3 regions of the Clostridium oceanicum genome follow, and region 3 is predicted to be linked to each of the others. Evidence: riboswitches for the same ligand, from Rfam matches in the RefSeq annotation. Region 3 holds a riboswitch; each other region holds the start of a gene.

Evidence for each region. Region 3 has a riboswitch for cyclic di-GMP ahead of ABDZ71_RS08680 (collagen-binding domain-containing protein). Riboswitches for the same ligand answer to the same signal wherever they lie in the genome.
Region 1: another riboswitch for cyclic di-GMP. It lies ahead of ABDZ71_RS00975 (flagellar biosynthesis anti-sigma factor FlgM); the one in region 3 lies ahead of ABDZ71_RS08680 (collagen-binding domain-containing protein).
Region 2: another riboswitch for cyclic di-GMP. It lies ahead of ABDZ71_RS05905 (flagellin N-terminal helical domain-containing protein); the one in region 3 lies ahead of ABDZ71_RS08680 (collagen-binding domain-containing protein).

Annotation. Positions count from the first base shown of each region.
Region 1 is NZ_BAAACG010000001.1:210,950-215,936, reverse strand. It holds gene ABDZ71_RS00980 (hypothetical protein) at 1-126, opposite strand, end outside; T-box leader at 247-443, opposite strand; T-box leader at 523-717, opposite strand; gene ABDZ71_RS00975 (flagellar biosynthesis anti-sigma factor FlgM) at 941-1,222, opposite strand; cyclic di-GMP riboswitch class II at 1,440-1,523, opposite strand; gene ABDZ71_RS00970 (APC family permease) at 1,787-3,091, opposite strand; gene ABDZ71_RS00965 (gamma-glutamyl-gamma-aminobutyrate hydrolase family protein) at 3,103-3,831, opposite strand; gene ABDZ71_RS00960 (sigma 54-interacting transcriptional regulator) at 4,250-4,987, opposite strand, start outside.
Region 2 is NZ_BAAACG010000006.1:520,189-525,175, forward strand. It holds gene ABDZ71_RS05895 (threonine aldolase family protein) at 29-1,057, shown strand; gene ABDZ71_RS05900 (MarR family transcriptional regulator) at 1,253-1,492, shown strand; gene ABDZ71_RS05905 (flagellin N-terminal helical domain-containing protein) at 1,569-3,215, opposite strand; cyclic di-GMP riboswitch class II at 3,330-3,412, opposite strand; cyclic di-GMP riboswitch class II at 3,541-3,624, opposite strand; gene ABDZ71_RS05910 (hypothetical protein) at 3,889-4,911, shown strand; gene ABDZ71_RS05915 (ABC transporter ATP-binding protein) at 4,939-4,987, shown strand, end outside.
Region 3 is NZ_BAAACG010000008.1:556,257-561,243, forward strand. It holds gene ABDZ71_RS08665 (cob(I)yrinic acid a,c-diamide adenosyltransferase) at 1-464, opposite strand, end outside; gene ABDZ71_RS08670 (GHMP family kinase ATP-binding protein) at 580-1,545, opposite strand; gene ABDZ71_RS08675 (sirohydrochlorin cobaltochelatase) at 1,558-2,349, opposite strand; cyclic di-GMP riboswitch class II at 2,623-2,706, shown strand; cyclic di-GMP riboswitch class II at 2,762-2,844, shown strand; gene ABDZ71_RS08680 (collagen-binding domain-containing protein) at 2,906-4,987, shown strand, end outside.

The DNA of each region.
Region 1 (4,987 bases), on a different contig from region 3:
TTCTTTTTTCATAGTTCTTAAATATTCATAGTATGAACTATCTACCTCATGAATTTTAGAATCTCTTTCCTTTTTTAAATCAGAATTTTCCAAATTTTTAGAATTTACAAATTGTACGTATGACATAATAAATTTCCTCCTTTGATTTATATTTAAACATATTTATATATAATAAAGTTCCACTGGCCAAATGAAAAAATATTAAACTTAACTTAATTTTAGGTATAAAAAAAAGACAGTCTTCCCCTATGGGGCGAGAAATCTGTCGCGGTACCACCCATTTTTTTCACTTAATTTTGATAACGGCTATGCCGACTTAGCTTACTATAATTTCAGCTTAGTAGCTCTAGGGTGAGTTTCGATAGGTGTATTTATGGGTTCTCAGCTATCCCCACTCTCTTTAAAATACTTAAATATCTACTTAATCCTGTCATTGCTTTTATATAATTCATTTTTTAATAATATCTATTTTTGTTAATTTGAGGGTATTTTTTTATAATAAAAAAGACAGAGCTTCTCCCTCTATGGGGCGAGAAGTCTGTCGCGGTACCACCCAAATTTATACTTAATCTAAATAACGGCTATGCCGGCTTAGCTTACTACAATTTCAGCCTACAGCTCCAGGGTGAGTTTCGATAGGTGCATTTATGGGTTCTCAGCTACTCCCACTCTCTTTAAAATACTTAAATATCTACTTAATCCTGTCATTGCTTTTATATAATTTATTTTATTGTTTATTACTTTACTATGAAAATTAATTTATGTCAATAGTTTTTTTCTTTTTCAAATGAACCTCAATAATTAATTTTTATCATTTTAACATCAAAATAATTCAATTGTCAATACATTTTGAATACTTTTTTAAAGAATATTTTTTTAAACGTTTTAATATAACAAATTTTAAATATTATGATTTTATTTTTAATAATATAGTTACTTATTAATATTTTTCTTTTATAGATTTTAAAATTTTTTTTGCAATTAATTTAGAATCAATTTTGTAATTTCCATTTTTAATTTGTTTTTGTATAGAAAATATTTTTTCATCATTAATATTTGTATCTTCATTTAACATGCAGAAACTAAGTTGCTTTCCTACAGATGATATTTCAACTTTATCTTTAAATTTTATTTCATTAATCCTTCTAGATTTTTTTAAAGCTTTATTTTTGAAGTAAGAATTTTTTTTAAATTCTAGTGAATCTATTTTTCTTATGTTCATATAATATATCCTCCTAAGTTTAATATATTAAGTTCATTCCAATTGAATTCTATATTAATAATCTAAAACTCCAAGGAATAATAATTTTCATAATAAATCAAATAACTCACCTACCTTCTATAATTTTTAGCTTCCACTTTTCAAATTACCATCTCCTTTTTATTAAAAATTAATATTTAAATGTCCCATATATAAAACAAACCCAACGTTCAAAATATGAACATTGGGTAGGTTGCATCACTAACTCCATACATACAAGATGCCCGAAATAAGTATGTATTTCAAAGTTCCCCTAAAAGGATATTTATTTTTATTAATGATTTAATATTTATAAAAATAAGTTATAACTACAAGTGTCAAGATAAAATTATTATTTATTATTTATCCCTATAAATAGGATAAAACACAAAACCCTTTAAAGCATATGAAATAATAACCAAATTTATATATATTATAATATCATGGTATTATTTTCTTTTCAATATTTTTAACAAAGTTTTAATATTATAAAATATTTTATTTAAAAATACTGTGAATAAAAATATTTTATACAACTTATAATTTCTACATTTCACAATCTAATTCTTCAGTTTGTACATTTTTATCTTTCATAAAAAAGTATAAAGGTATTCCAAGAAGTAAACCACCAAGACCCCAAAGTATTTTTTCCATTGATGATTGAGTTATAAGCCATCCACTGACTATTACTGCAAGAATTGGTATTACAGGTCCAAGAGGCACTCTAAATGAAGTTTTTAAGTCTGGTCTCTTTTTTCTTAAAATTATAACTGCTAAACAAGTAGGAACATATTGAACGAATCTTGAAACAACACTTATTGCAGCAAGCTTTGTAAAACTTCCTGATAAAGCTATTGGTATTGCAAGAGCTACTGTTATTATTATAGCAATATAAGGAGTGTCAAATTTGCTTTTCTTAGCCACAACTTTAGGGATTAATCCATCTTCTGCAAGAGCTACACCACTTCTTGGAGTTATAAATGACGCTGCTATATTTATTCCACCTATAGATATAAGTGTACCTGCTGTAACTACAGCCCCTCCTATAGGGCCTAAAAACACTCCTGCTGCATCTGCAACTGGTGTAGATGTACTCCCTAAACTTTGTCCTAAAATCCCTATAGACACTGATTGAATTAACAAATAAAAGACAGATACTATAATCATTACTGTTATAATTGCTTTAGGGATATTCTTTTGAGGATTTTCCATATCTTCAGCAGCAACAGCTATAGATTCAAAACCAGTAAATGCATAAAAAATCAAAAGAGCTGCTGAACCAAAAGAACCAGCTTTATACGATCCTCCTGGAAATAAAGGAGTAAAACTACCTCCCTTTATAAAAAATATACCTACAGCTACAAATAAAATTAGTGGCAATAATTTGCCTAAAGTTATTATATTATTTAATGTTTTTGATATATTTACACCTAATATGTTTAATACTCCAAGACCAACTAAAATACCTACAACTATAAAATTTTTTATTGTACCTTCCGCTGCAGCTGGCCATACCTTTCCAAGTGCTGTTGTAAATCCAACAGCCATAGTTGCCCAAGCTATTATACTTATAGCCCATTTCATAAATCCTACTTCAAAGCCTACAAAATCCCCAAAGGCTTCTTTAGCATAAACATATGGACCACCATTTTTCTTAAACATGCCTCCAACTTCTGCAAAACATACTGCTATACTTACAACTAAAAGCATGTCAAATAATATTACACCTATACTTGCAGTTCCTATTAGTTTCATTGCTTGATTAGGCAATAAAAATATTCCAGAACCTATTATAGCGTTAATTCCTAAAAGAACTATACTCCAAAATCCAAACTTTTGTTTATTAGCCATATTATCTCTCCTTAGTTTTTCTTAGCTTCTTTTATAAATCTCTCAAATATTTTTGCCATATAATCGTTATCTTTTGACATCATCTCTGGATGCCATTGTATACCTAATATAAATTGAGTTTCACTTTCTATAGCTTCTATAACTCCATCTTTAGCAGTTGCTGCTATTTTAAATCCTTTTGGTACATCTTTAACTGCTAAATGATGAAAAGAATTTGTTATTATTTGTTTTCCTAAAATCTCTTCTAAAATGGTTCCTTTTTTTATATTAACAGTATGAGTTGGTATATTTGATAAATGTTCTTGATTATGCTTTATGTAACATCCATCTATTTCTGATAAATCTTGATATAAACTACCACCGCTATGTACAGTTATAACTTGATGGCCTCTACATATTCCTAATATTGGCTTTTCTTGTTCTTTAGTCAATTCTAATAATTTACAATCAAATTTGTCTCTTTTAGGCATTATTGCTCCTAATTTTTGAGATGGTTCTTGCCCAAATAATAATGGATTAACATCATGTCCCCCGGATAAAATTAAGCCATCAATATTTTCAACTTGATCTTTAATTATTTTTTCATCGTAAACTATTGGAATAATGTATGGAATCCCTCCAGCTCTAACCACAGATTGAATATAATCATTATTTACATAAGCTCTTTCATATCCGGGAAACATACCTCCTTCATCAATTATTAAACTTCCAGATATTCCTATAATTGGTCTTCTAGCCATTTTTATGCCCTCCTGATTAATATGTATTCGTTTTTATCTAAAGCAATTCTCATGCCAAAAGATTGATATTGTATAATATTTAACATTCAGATTTAATTAGAGCAAAAAATATTTTTATCATAATCAAAAATCTACTAATTTAAATTCAATCTATAATTCTTTATATAAACTAATAAAAAAAGCTTCTATTCCCTTGAAATAGAAGCTTTTATCCTTTTTTATTATATATAAATATAGAACCAAATATTTATAACCTATAAGTTAAACTATAATAATTTATGTAATTTCTCACTTTAATAAATTTTTAGAATTTTTTAAAACATCTGAATTAATAAAATAAATTAATACACCTAAATAGGTTTATTAACTAAAAACCTATTTTTCAACCTGTTTTTTTACCTAATTAAAACCTATTTATTTAAATTTCGCTAGATATATCTTTAATTAAATCTTCCCCTTTTTCTGTTATACTACTGCCCCCTCTCCCTACTTTTGATGAAACAAAGCCTTTATCTGATAACTTTTTCAAAAGCATTCTTATTTCTCCTTCTGTAATTTCTATATTATAATCTATCATGTTTTTTAATAATCCCTTTCTACCTAAACTTTTATTTTCTTTTTTATAACTTCTTAATATCTTTAATATTGTTATAGATTTATCATTCCCACTAACACTATGCCCATTATTTTTAATTAAATTATTCTTATTAATTTTAAATTTAAAAGGCAAACTACTAAAATCTACTTTTTTCTCACACATAAGAGATACATAAGCAGCTACATTCTGAAGTTCTCTTATATTTCCTTTCCATTTATATTCCTTAATATATTCTTTTATTTCATCTGATAATATTAACTCCTTGGTTATAAAATGCTGAAATAAGGGCAATATATCTTCTTTTCTTTCCCTTAATGGAGGTATTTCTATAGGTAATACATTAATTCTATAATAAAGATCTTCTCTAAAGGTTCCCTTTTCAATCATATTAAATAATTTTTTATTTGTAGCTGCAATAACTCTTACGTTTATATCTATCACTTTATAAGATCCTATTCTCATAACTTGTCTTTCTTGAAGAACTCTTAAAAGCTTTGTTTGTAAAATAAGGGGCATATCTCCTATTTCATCTAGAAATATAGTTCCATTATTAGCTTG
Region 2 (4,987 bases), on a different contig from region 3:
ATAGTTAAAGGAGGAATAAAGAATGTCAATATATAGTTTTAAAAATGATTATAGTGAAAGTTGTCATCCAGATATTTTGAAATCATTAGCCAAAATAAATATGCAGCAAGAAGAAGGGTATGGGTATGATTCTCATACAATAAATGCAATTTCTAAGATAAGAAAGTTGCTTGGAGATAAGAATGCTTATATTCATTTTATATCAGGAGGAACTCAGGCTAATTTGATAGTTATTTCAGCTTTTTTAAAACCACATGAAGCTTGTGTATGTGCAAATACTGGTCATATAGCTACTCACGAAACTGGTGCAATTGAATATACTGGACATAAAATAATAACAGTTACTTCAAAAAACGGCAAATTAACTCCAGAGCAGATTGAAAAAGCTATAACTCCTTATAATTGTGAGCATTTTGTAAAACCAAAACTTGTTTATATTTCTAATGCTACAGAAATTGGTACAGTATATACAAAAGAAGAACTAAAAAACTTAAATGAATATTGTAAATCTAAAGGACTTATACTATTTGCTGATGGTGCAAGACTTGGATCTGCACTTTCTGTTAAAGAAGCTAATTTGACTTTGAAGGATATGTATGATTTTACAGATGCTTTTTATATTGGTGGAACTAAAAATGGAGCACTTTTAGGAGAGGCTATAGTTATAAGAAATGAAGCTTTAAGAGATGGATTTAAATATAATGTAAAGCAAAAAGGAGGATTACTTGCAAAAGGGCAAGTTTTAGGAATACAGTTTGAAACTTTGTTTAAGGATAATCTTTATTTTGATCTTGCAAATCATGCAAATGAAATGGCAAAACTAATAACTAAAGGACTAAAAGAGGCTGGAATTAAATTTTTAACTGAATCTTTAAGCAATCAAATATTTCCTATTTTAAAAAATGAAGTAATCGAAAAATTAGAAAAAAAGTTTGGATTTTATATTTGGGAAAAAGTAGATGAAAATTATTCTTCAATTAGATTAGTTACTTCATGGGCTACTAAAAAAGAAGAAGTTTTGAAATTAATTGAAGAAATTAAAAAATTAAATAATTAAATATAAATTATTTATAAAAAGATTCTCATAATTTTTATAGTAAATTTGGATCTTCAAAATTTAGAAAGAGTTAATTGATATGAGCAATTTATATATTTATCTAGAGTTTGTGAATATCCTGGAATTGATTTAATAAAGCTATCAAGTATTCTAAAAAGTGATAAAACTACAATTACTAAGAGTATTTTTAAATTTATGAAACAAGAACTTGTAATTAAAAAGAAAGATGAAATTTATAAGGGTTCTTATAAATTCTATCCTAAGGATAAGCCTAAGCAGGTATATTGTGAAATTATAAGAGAGAAAAACAGAATTATAGATACATGCTTTAAGGGATTTAATAAAAAAAAGAAAAAGGTTCTTGAACTTATTTATAGGATGGAAGAAAATATAAAATCAGAGTGGTATGATATAAAAAAGTATAGTGAAAAATAAGCACTAAAATTTTAGTGCTTATTTTTATTTAATGAATTTGAAGTTTACAAAAGATTCTATGTTGCTATAGATATAATTATCTTAATAATTGAAGAATTCCTTGTGGTTTTTGGTTTGATTGATAAAGCATTGCCTGAGTTGCTTGTACCAATATATTGTTTTTAGATAAATTCATCATTTCTTTTGCCATATCAGTATCCCTGATTCTACTTTCTGATGATATTAGATTTTCAGAGGAAGTAGATAAATTATTTATTGTGTGTTCTAATCTATTTTGATAAGCTCCAAGTTTAGCTCTAAAAGAAGAAACTTTTTCTATTGCTTTATCAAGGTCTTCTATAGCTGCTGTGCATTTTTCATGACTTGAAACATCTAAAGCATATTCTTTAATTTTCCTATTAGTGTTATTAATTATTCTCTTATTTAAGTTCTTTGTATGTGTTTGTGTGAATTTAATAGAGTTAGTATCTTTTATAGATAAATTAGAAATTCCAAGAGAATTTGCCCCCATATCACATAGCTCTATATTAAATGATTGATTTTTATTCGCTCCTGTTTGTAACTTTAGGTTTAATTTATTAGATTCAAATTTAATATCAAATGGACTATCTTGATATATACCTATCATTCGGACTAATTTTAAGTTGTTTTTTTCTACTTTTGATAAATCAAAATCTATTGAAGTGTAATTATCATTTCTTTTTATTGTATTAAATAAATTTAAAGCTGTAATATCTTTATTTTTTCCTATGTTGAATTCATTTTCTTTTAGTAGTTTATTATTTTTAGTGTTTCGTATCGCTATATATCTTTTCCCATCTAGTATTAATACATCACCATTTTGAAAGTTTTTATTTATTTTAAATAGCATTTCTTCAGTATTTAAATCACTTCCACCTTCTAAAGGAGTAGCTTTTTGTGGCTTGGCTATATTAGAAAGGGATGAAGCTGAACAGGTTATTTTTTTAAATAAATTTGTTGCATCATAATTTTTATTAAGTTCATTTTTTACGTCTTCTATTGTAGATGTAATATTTCCTGACTTATTAGTAGAAAGTATTATTTTAATGTTATAGTATGGTAGACTTTCAATTGTGTTTTTATTAGAAATTTTAGCTTTAACAAATGAATTACGTATATCTAAATATTGGTTATAATATTTAGGTTTTATGAACTCTAATTTTACGCAATTTCCTAATGATCCAGGAGTAGTATATTCCAAATTCAACCCTTGAATTGTTGTCTTAGCTGTGGTGAAATCTGGTTTGTTTTCTCTTTTTATTATAGTAATTTTATTTTTAACAGTACTTCCTTTAAATAATTTTTGATTATTAAATTCAGTGTGATTACTTATCTTGTTAACTTCTGATGTTAATTGATTTAGTTCATTTTGTATATGCTCTCTATCTTCCTTTGAATTTATATCATTAGATGCTTGTACTGCAAGTTGTCTCATTCTTTGAATGAGTGATTCAGTCTCTTTTAAAGCACCTTCTGCAGTTTGTAGTAAGGAAATACCATTTTGTACATTGTTTTTAGCTTGTTTTAAACCTCTTATTTGTCCACGCATTTTTTCTGATATTGAAAGCCCTGCACAGTCGTCACTAGCGCTATTAATTCTAAGTCCAGAAGATAATTTTTGGGTGGATTTATTTGATTGAAGAATACTTTTCATCATATTTGTATGTGTAGTTATTGCATTAGTATTAAGGTTAATTCTCATTAAAGGGTGCCTCCTTATTTAATTCCTATAATTTGTATACTTAATAAAAGTTGTTTTTTAGTTATAAATTTATTTAAAAAAATCAGATAAAAAAACCTATGTTCATTAAATTATGAACATAGGGTAGGTTGCATCACTAACTCCATACATACAAGATGCCCAATTTAAGTATGTATATCTACGTTTCCCTTAAGGTATAAAATTCTTTTAAATAGCTTATCTGTATAAATTTTCTTATTTACTAAATTTGATTTTTAAAGATATGTTAATTAACTAAAAAATTATAGTTTTTTTAATAATAAAAAAACCTATGTTCACAAAATTATGAACATAGGGTAGGTTGCATCACTAACTCCATGCATACAAGATGCCCAAATTGAGTATGCATATCTACGTTTCCCTGTTAATTATATATTCTTAAATAATATATGAAAATTATAGCATAAAACTAATAAAAATGGAAATGTTTGGAGTGGATTATAAGTAATTCGTAAGTTTTTATTACAAATTGTATAAAAACTTACGATATTGTAAGTTAAAACATTGCTTTTGTAAGTTGCTTCTATGGCTGCAAATTATGATAAACATTACAATATTAACTATAATAAAGATATTTGTTAAAATATTTTTGCTTCAAATAGTTAAAGTAAAATTATCAAGCAGGAGGAGATATATGGGTATTTTAAAAACAGAATTTACAAAAAAAATTAAAATCAAATCTAATAAAATATTAATGGTATTTTTTATATTTATGACCGTTGGTTGTATGTTTTTTAAACCTACATTAGAAACTGAAAATTTTCATATTGATAAGCAATATAAAAAAGTAATAGATACTAGAAGTACAGGAGTTATTGCTAATCAAAAATTTCAAAAAAAGATTGATTCACTAAAAAAAATTGCCGATTCTAATGTAGAAAGTATGGCTAAGTCCGCAAAAGAACAATTAAAAGATAAAAAATCAAATGGATATAAAGATATATTGTTTTGGCAAGTTTTCAATAGTAGAATAAATAACCCTTTAATGATGGTATATTTTTTAGCTTTTATAATAATGATGTTTTGTACAATTTATACAGATGAAGTAGTAAGTGGAGTAGATAACTTAATTCTCTCTAGCAAAAATAAATTTAAAGTATTAAATTCAAAATTATTATTAGGGGTATTGATTCCAAGTATTATATATATAATTTATTTAATATCTCAATTTGTACAGTTAACTTTTAAATATGGTACACCACAAAATGGAAATTTACAAGCTTTTAGAATATTACAGCCTCAAACACTATTGGATGGAAGTATTTCTATTAAAAACTTTATTTTAATTAAAGTAGGATTTATATTATTTTTATTAATAACATTTTCATTAATATGTGTTTTGTGTTCATTCTTATCTAAAACATCATTGAAAGCTATATCTTTAATTGCAGCTGTATTTGTATCATTTAAAGTTATACCTTATATGAGCTTCTTACCTAAAAAAATTATTTATATGTTTGGCAGTTTTAATTTCCCAGATTTATTTTTACCTGAATTTTCTGCTAAACCACCATATATATATCAGAATTCATTTTATGTAAGTTTTTTAGGAATATCTACTAGTACATTTAACATGATTTTAGCAATTTTAACAATACTTTTTTTAATAACAATTATTGCAATAAAGGCATCAGCTAAGAGATTAACAGCAAAATAAATTTTGAAATATGAGGAGGATTATAATATGAAATTAGAACTTAAGAATTTATGTAAAAATTTTGGTCATAAAAAAG
Region 3 (4,987 bases):
TTCATTTCTGTTACTAGGTCTGCAAATTCTATTATTTCATCCTTTGCATATCTTCCAGTTATTATAACTTCTACTTTAGGATTTCTATTTTCTAATATATCTATTAAATCACAAGGAGAAAATAAATTATAATACATAGCAATATTTGCTTCATCTAAAACAACTAAATCATATTCTCCTGATTGTAAAATATTTTTTATTTTTAAAAGTGCTTCTTTTGCTAATCTATAATCTTCCTCTTCCGGGTTATTAAAAATAAATTTATCTTGACCAAACTGCTGCATTTTAAAGTTATCTAAAAGTTCTGGAGTTTTAAGTTCACTATATTTCATTCCTTTTACAAACTGTCCAAAATAAACTTTTTTGCCAGCACATATAGCTCTTAGAGATATTCCTAGTGCTGCTGTAGTTTTTCCTTTCCCATTTCCAGTATAAACTTGAACATATCCTCTTTCCTCTGACATCATATCTACCTCTTTTCCATTAAAATCTTAACTTAACCAATAATATAATCTAACTATTCATATGTAAATTGCAAATAAATAAAAAGTGAAAAATATACCTTATATATAAATTAGGTTATTTGAAAGTAACACTTTCTAAAGGATATACTCTCAAATCCCCATAGGGCTTATACCCTTTCAATGCTTTATTTAAGGTTTCTTTATCTTTATATATTATCCCTAAAGCATTTCCGCTATGTGCTCCTATAATCCCTGATCCGTAAGTTCTATTTTTATAATCAATAACAAAATCTAAATAACTATAAGTCACTCTATGTAAATTTCTAATTATACTTTCAGTAGACACATAAGATATTCTATCTATATCTTTTTTCAAAATTCCTTCTTTTAGAATGGGAACTAAATCATCTACTTTTTCCATAGAAGGTAAATTTTTTTTATTAAAATTAACAGTATTAATTATTCTATTTCCTTCAAATGCAAGTATGTAAAATTTTATATATTCTCCTATTTCTTCTTTATATTTTCCATATTTATAATCAAATATATTAAATTTATCAAATATAATACTATCTGTAGGTTCTATTTCTAGGGAAAATTTTGTTAATTCTTCTTCTAAATAGGGCTTATTAAATATTTTAGTTAAAACTTTATAAGTAGCACAAATATCTGCTGTACTACTAGCAAGTCCCTTACCTTTTGGTATCTGACTTTTAATTTCTATATGAAATTTTTTATAAAAATCACTATATCCCCAATTTTCAAGGATTTTTTTCATAAACATACTAGCTTTAAAATTATTTCTATACTTTATGTTACTATATATTTTGCCTTCAGTTTTATTTAAAATTTTAAACTTATTATTTTTAAAATTTTTTCTAAAAATTCTTATATTATTAGTTTCTATAGTATTATTTATATTTAAATTATTAACTCTCACATTTTGATTCTTTAAATCATTCTTAAAAATTTTAACATTAGTATATAAATTTATAGGAAAAGATACTAAAATATCTTTTCCTTTAAAATTACCTTGAAGTACTTCTCCAAAGCTCCCTGGATATTTACTGTTATATTCCATAAACGGTCACCATTAATTATTTTCCATAGAATCTTTTATGTGATTTACATATATATTTTGAAATTCTTTATTTTCTCCTAATCCTTTAAGATATATCTCTACTTCAAAGCCTTCACTTTTTAATATATTTTTAAATGAGTCTTCATCATCTCCTGCCATATCACATTTTGCATGATCACCTGCTACAAGCATAAATGGCATTAATAAAACTTTTTTTATATCTTTTCCCTTAAGTTTTGGTATTACAGAATCTAAAGAAGGAACTCCTTCTACATTAGCTATGTATATATTACTATTTAGATATTCCTTTAAGTAATAATCATATTGAAAATAGGCTGCATTAGCTTCATGTTCTGTTCCGTGTCCCATAAGTATAACTGCTTCATCATTTTCTACTTTATTTGGCATTTGATTTTTCAATGCATCCACAGCTATTTTATAGTCTTTAGTTTTAAATAATAAAGGTCTTCCAAGTTTTATAGATTTAAAACTATCTTTATATTCTTTTACTGCAGTTTTTATTTTTTCATATTCTTCTCCAAACATAATATGTAAAGGCTGTACTATAATTTCTTCATATTGTTCTTTTTTTAATTTTTCTAAGGCTTCTTTGGGAGTATCTATTTTTATATTATCTCTTTTTAAAATTTTTCTTATTATCATATTTGAAGTAAATGCTCTTTTTATATCATAATCATTAAATTTATCTTTTATAATATTCTCTGTACTTTCTATAGAGTTTTTAAGTGCGTCTTTATAACTTGTTCCAAAACTTACTACAAGTATAGCTTTTTTATTTTTCATATTTTCCTCCTAAAGTTTAAAATATTTATATTATAATATGAGCCTATATTATAATTTTACCATATATAAAAATATAAAAATATTTTTTTATACTAGTTATATAGGATCCTTTCATTTTCATTTATACCCTATTTAAAATATTCTAATTAACCCTCCTAGTATAATTTTATAAATATATCATTATTAGTATATAAATATATTATTATCAGATATAAAAAAATCCTTGCAAAGAAAATAATACCATGCTATTATAATATCTATAAAATGTGTATATACACCTCGGGAGACTTTGATATACGTACTTATTTTGGGCATCTTGTATGTATGGAGTTAGTGATGCAACCTACCCTATGTTTATTTTAAGCATAGGGTTTATTTTATATAAATATATTAACTTGTAAAAAATAATATATCCTTTCAGGGAAACTTTGATATACATACTTATTTGGGCATCTTGTATGTATGGAGTTAGTGATGCAACCTACCTTATGTTTATTTTAAGCATAGGGTTTATTTTATATAAATATATTAATTTCTAAAAAAAGGAGATGACACCATGAAAAACAAAAGTAAAAAAAACATAGCAAATATATTATTGATTTCATTAATAATAAACATTTTGATTTCATTTGGAATTAACAATAAAGTATTTGCACACCCAACACTAGGTGATATAAATCATTACAATGGAATAGTTTTTGGAAACATGTCAGCTGAAAATGCAGACTCTGAAGGTCCAGTTGCAGTATTAGGAAATTTAAATGCTCCAACAAGTAATAGTGGAGAATCTTATTCTGTGTATATGGACTCTAGATCAGCAGTTATGGGTATACCATATCCTGTAAATGATTATTGCGCATTAGTAGTTGGTGGAACTCTCTCTAAATCAAGTAACCGAAATTCAAATTTAATGGCTCAAAGTGTTACAATAACAAATGAACAATTTAAAAACATATTTCCTAATTGGATGCATAGAGCAATAAGAGTACTCCCTAAACAAACAATTACAAATGCATTTGATGAGTATAAAAGGGATATTAATTCTGCAATCCAAAAAGTAAATAAATTATATGATAATTTTCCTAATAACTCAACTGATGAAAAAATAGTTCAATCCCCTACTAATGATAGGGTTAAAATCGCAAATATAAATAATATTGATGAACTTAAAAATGGCAATACAATTGACTTAGGTAATTTGGAAAATTCAGATTTTTTAATAATAAAATCCAATCAATCCTCTGTAAACTTTAATTTTGGAACACTTACATATAATGGAGATAGATTAACCACTACCTTCATTAAAAACAATAAGAATACTCTTGCTCAAGTATTTAAAAAAATATTATGGGTTTTCCCTAATGCTGATACAATTAATCTTTCATCTACTGAATTAGTAGGAAACGTTCTAGCTCCTAATGCTACTTTGACCGGTAGAGGTAACGCTATAGATGGTCAAGCAATAGTTGAAAATTTACACCAACGTCAAGGATTTGAACTGCATAGTTTTAGATTTGATTGGAATTTATTTAAAAACTTACAACTTTCTAAACCAGAAGTAGTTGAACCTCAGCCTGAAATAATTACTCCTAAACCACAAGTTATCGAGCCTCAACCTGAAGAATCAACACCATGGATTCCACTTACCCCTGCAAAAGAATCTATACCTTGGACTGAACTTACACCTGCAATACATACTATTCCATGGTATACACTTACTCCTGCAACAAAACAATGGACTGATACTTTTGTTACCCCTGAGCCTCAAGTACTACAACCTTTACCTAAACCTCAAGAAGTTCCTCCTTTAACTTGGACGGATACTTTTGTTACTCCTGAGCCTCAAATGCTACAACCTTTACCTAAACCTCAAGAAGTTCCTCCTTTAACTTGGACGGATACTTTTGTTACTCCTGAGCCTCAAATGCTACAACCTTTACCTAAACCTCAAGAAATTCCTCCATTAACTTGGACGGATACTTTTGTTACTCCTGAGCCTCAAATGCTACAACCTTTACCTAACCCTCAAGAAATTCCTCCATTAACTTGGACGGATACTTTTGTTACTCCTGAACCTCAAATATTACAACCTTTACCTAAACCTCAAGAAGTTCCTCCTTTAACTTGGACGGATACTTTTGTTACTCCTGAGCCTCAAATGCTACAACCTTTACCTAAACCTCAAGAAATTCCTCCATTAACTTGGACGGATACTTTTGTTACTCCTGAGCCTCAAATATTACAACCTTTACCTAAACCTCAAGAAGTTCCTCCTTTAACTTGGATTGATACTTTTGTTACTCCTGAGCCTCAAATGCTACAACCTTTACCTAAACCTCAAGAAATTCCTCCTTTAACTTGGACGGATACTTTTGTTACTCCTGAGCCTCAAATGCTACAACCTTTACCTAAACCTCAAGAAATTCCTCCATTAACTTGGACGGATACTTTTGTTACTCCTAAGCCTCAAATATTACAACCTCTACCACCAGCTATAACAGTACCTACTATGTTGCCAGTACAAACAATAAAAACACAAATACCAGTGCCACAAAAAGTACCTACAATACCAACGATAATAAAATCAAAAATATTAAAACCTAAAAAAAAGAAAAATACTGAACCTATACTAGTAACT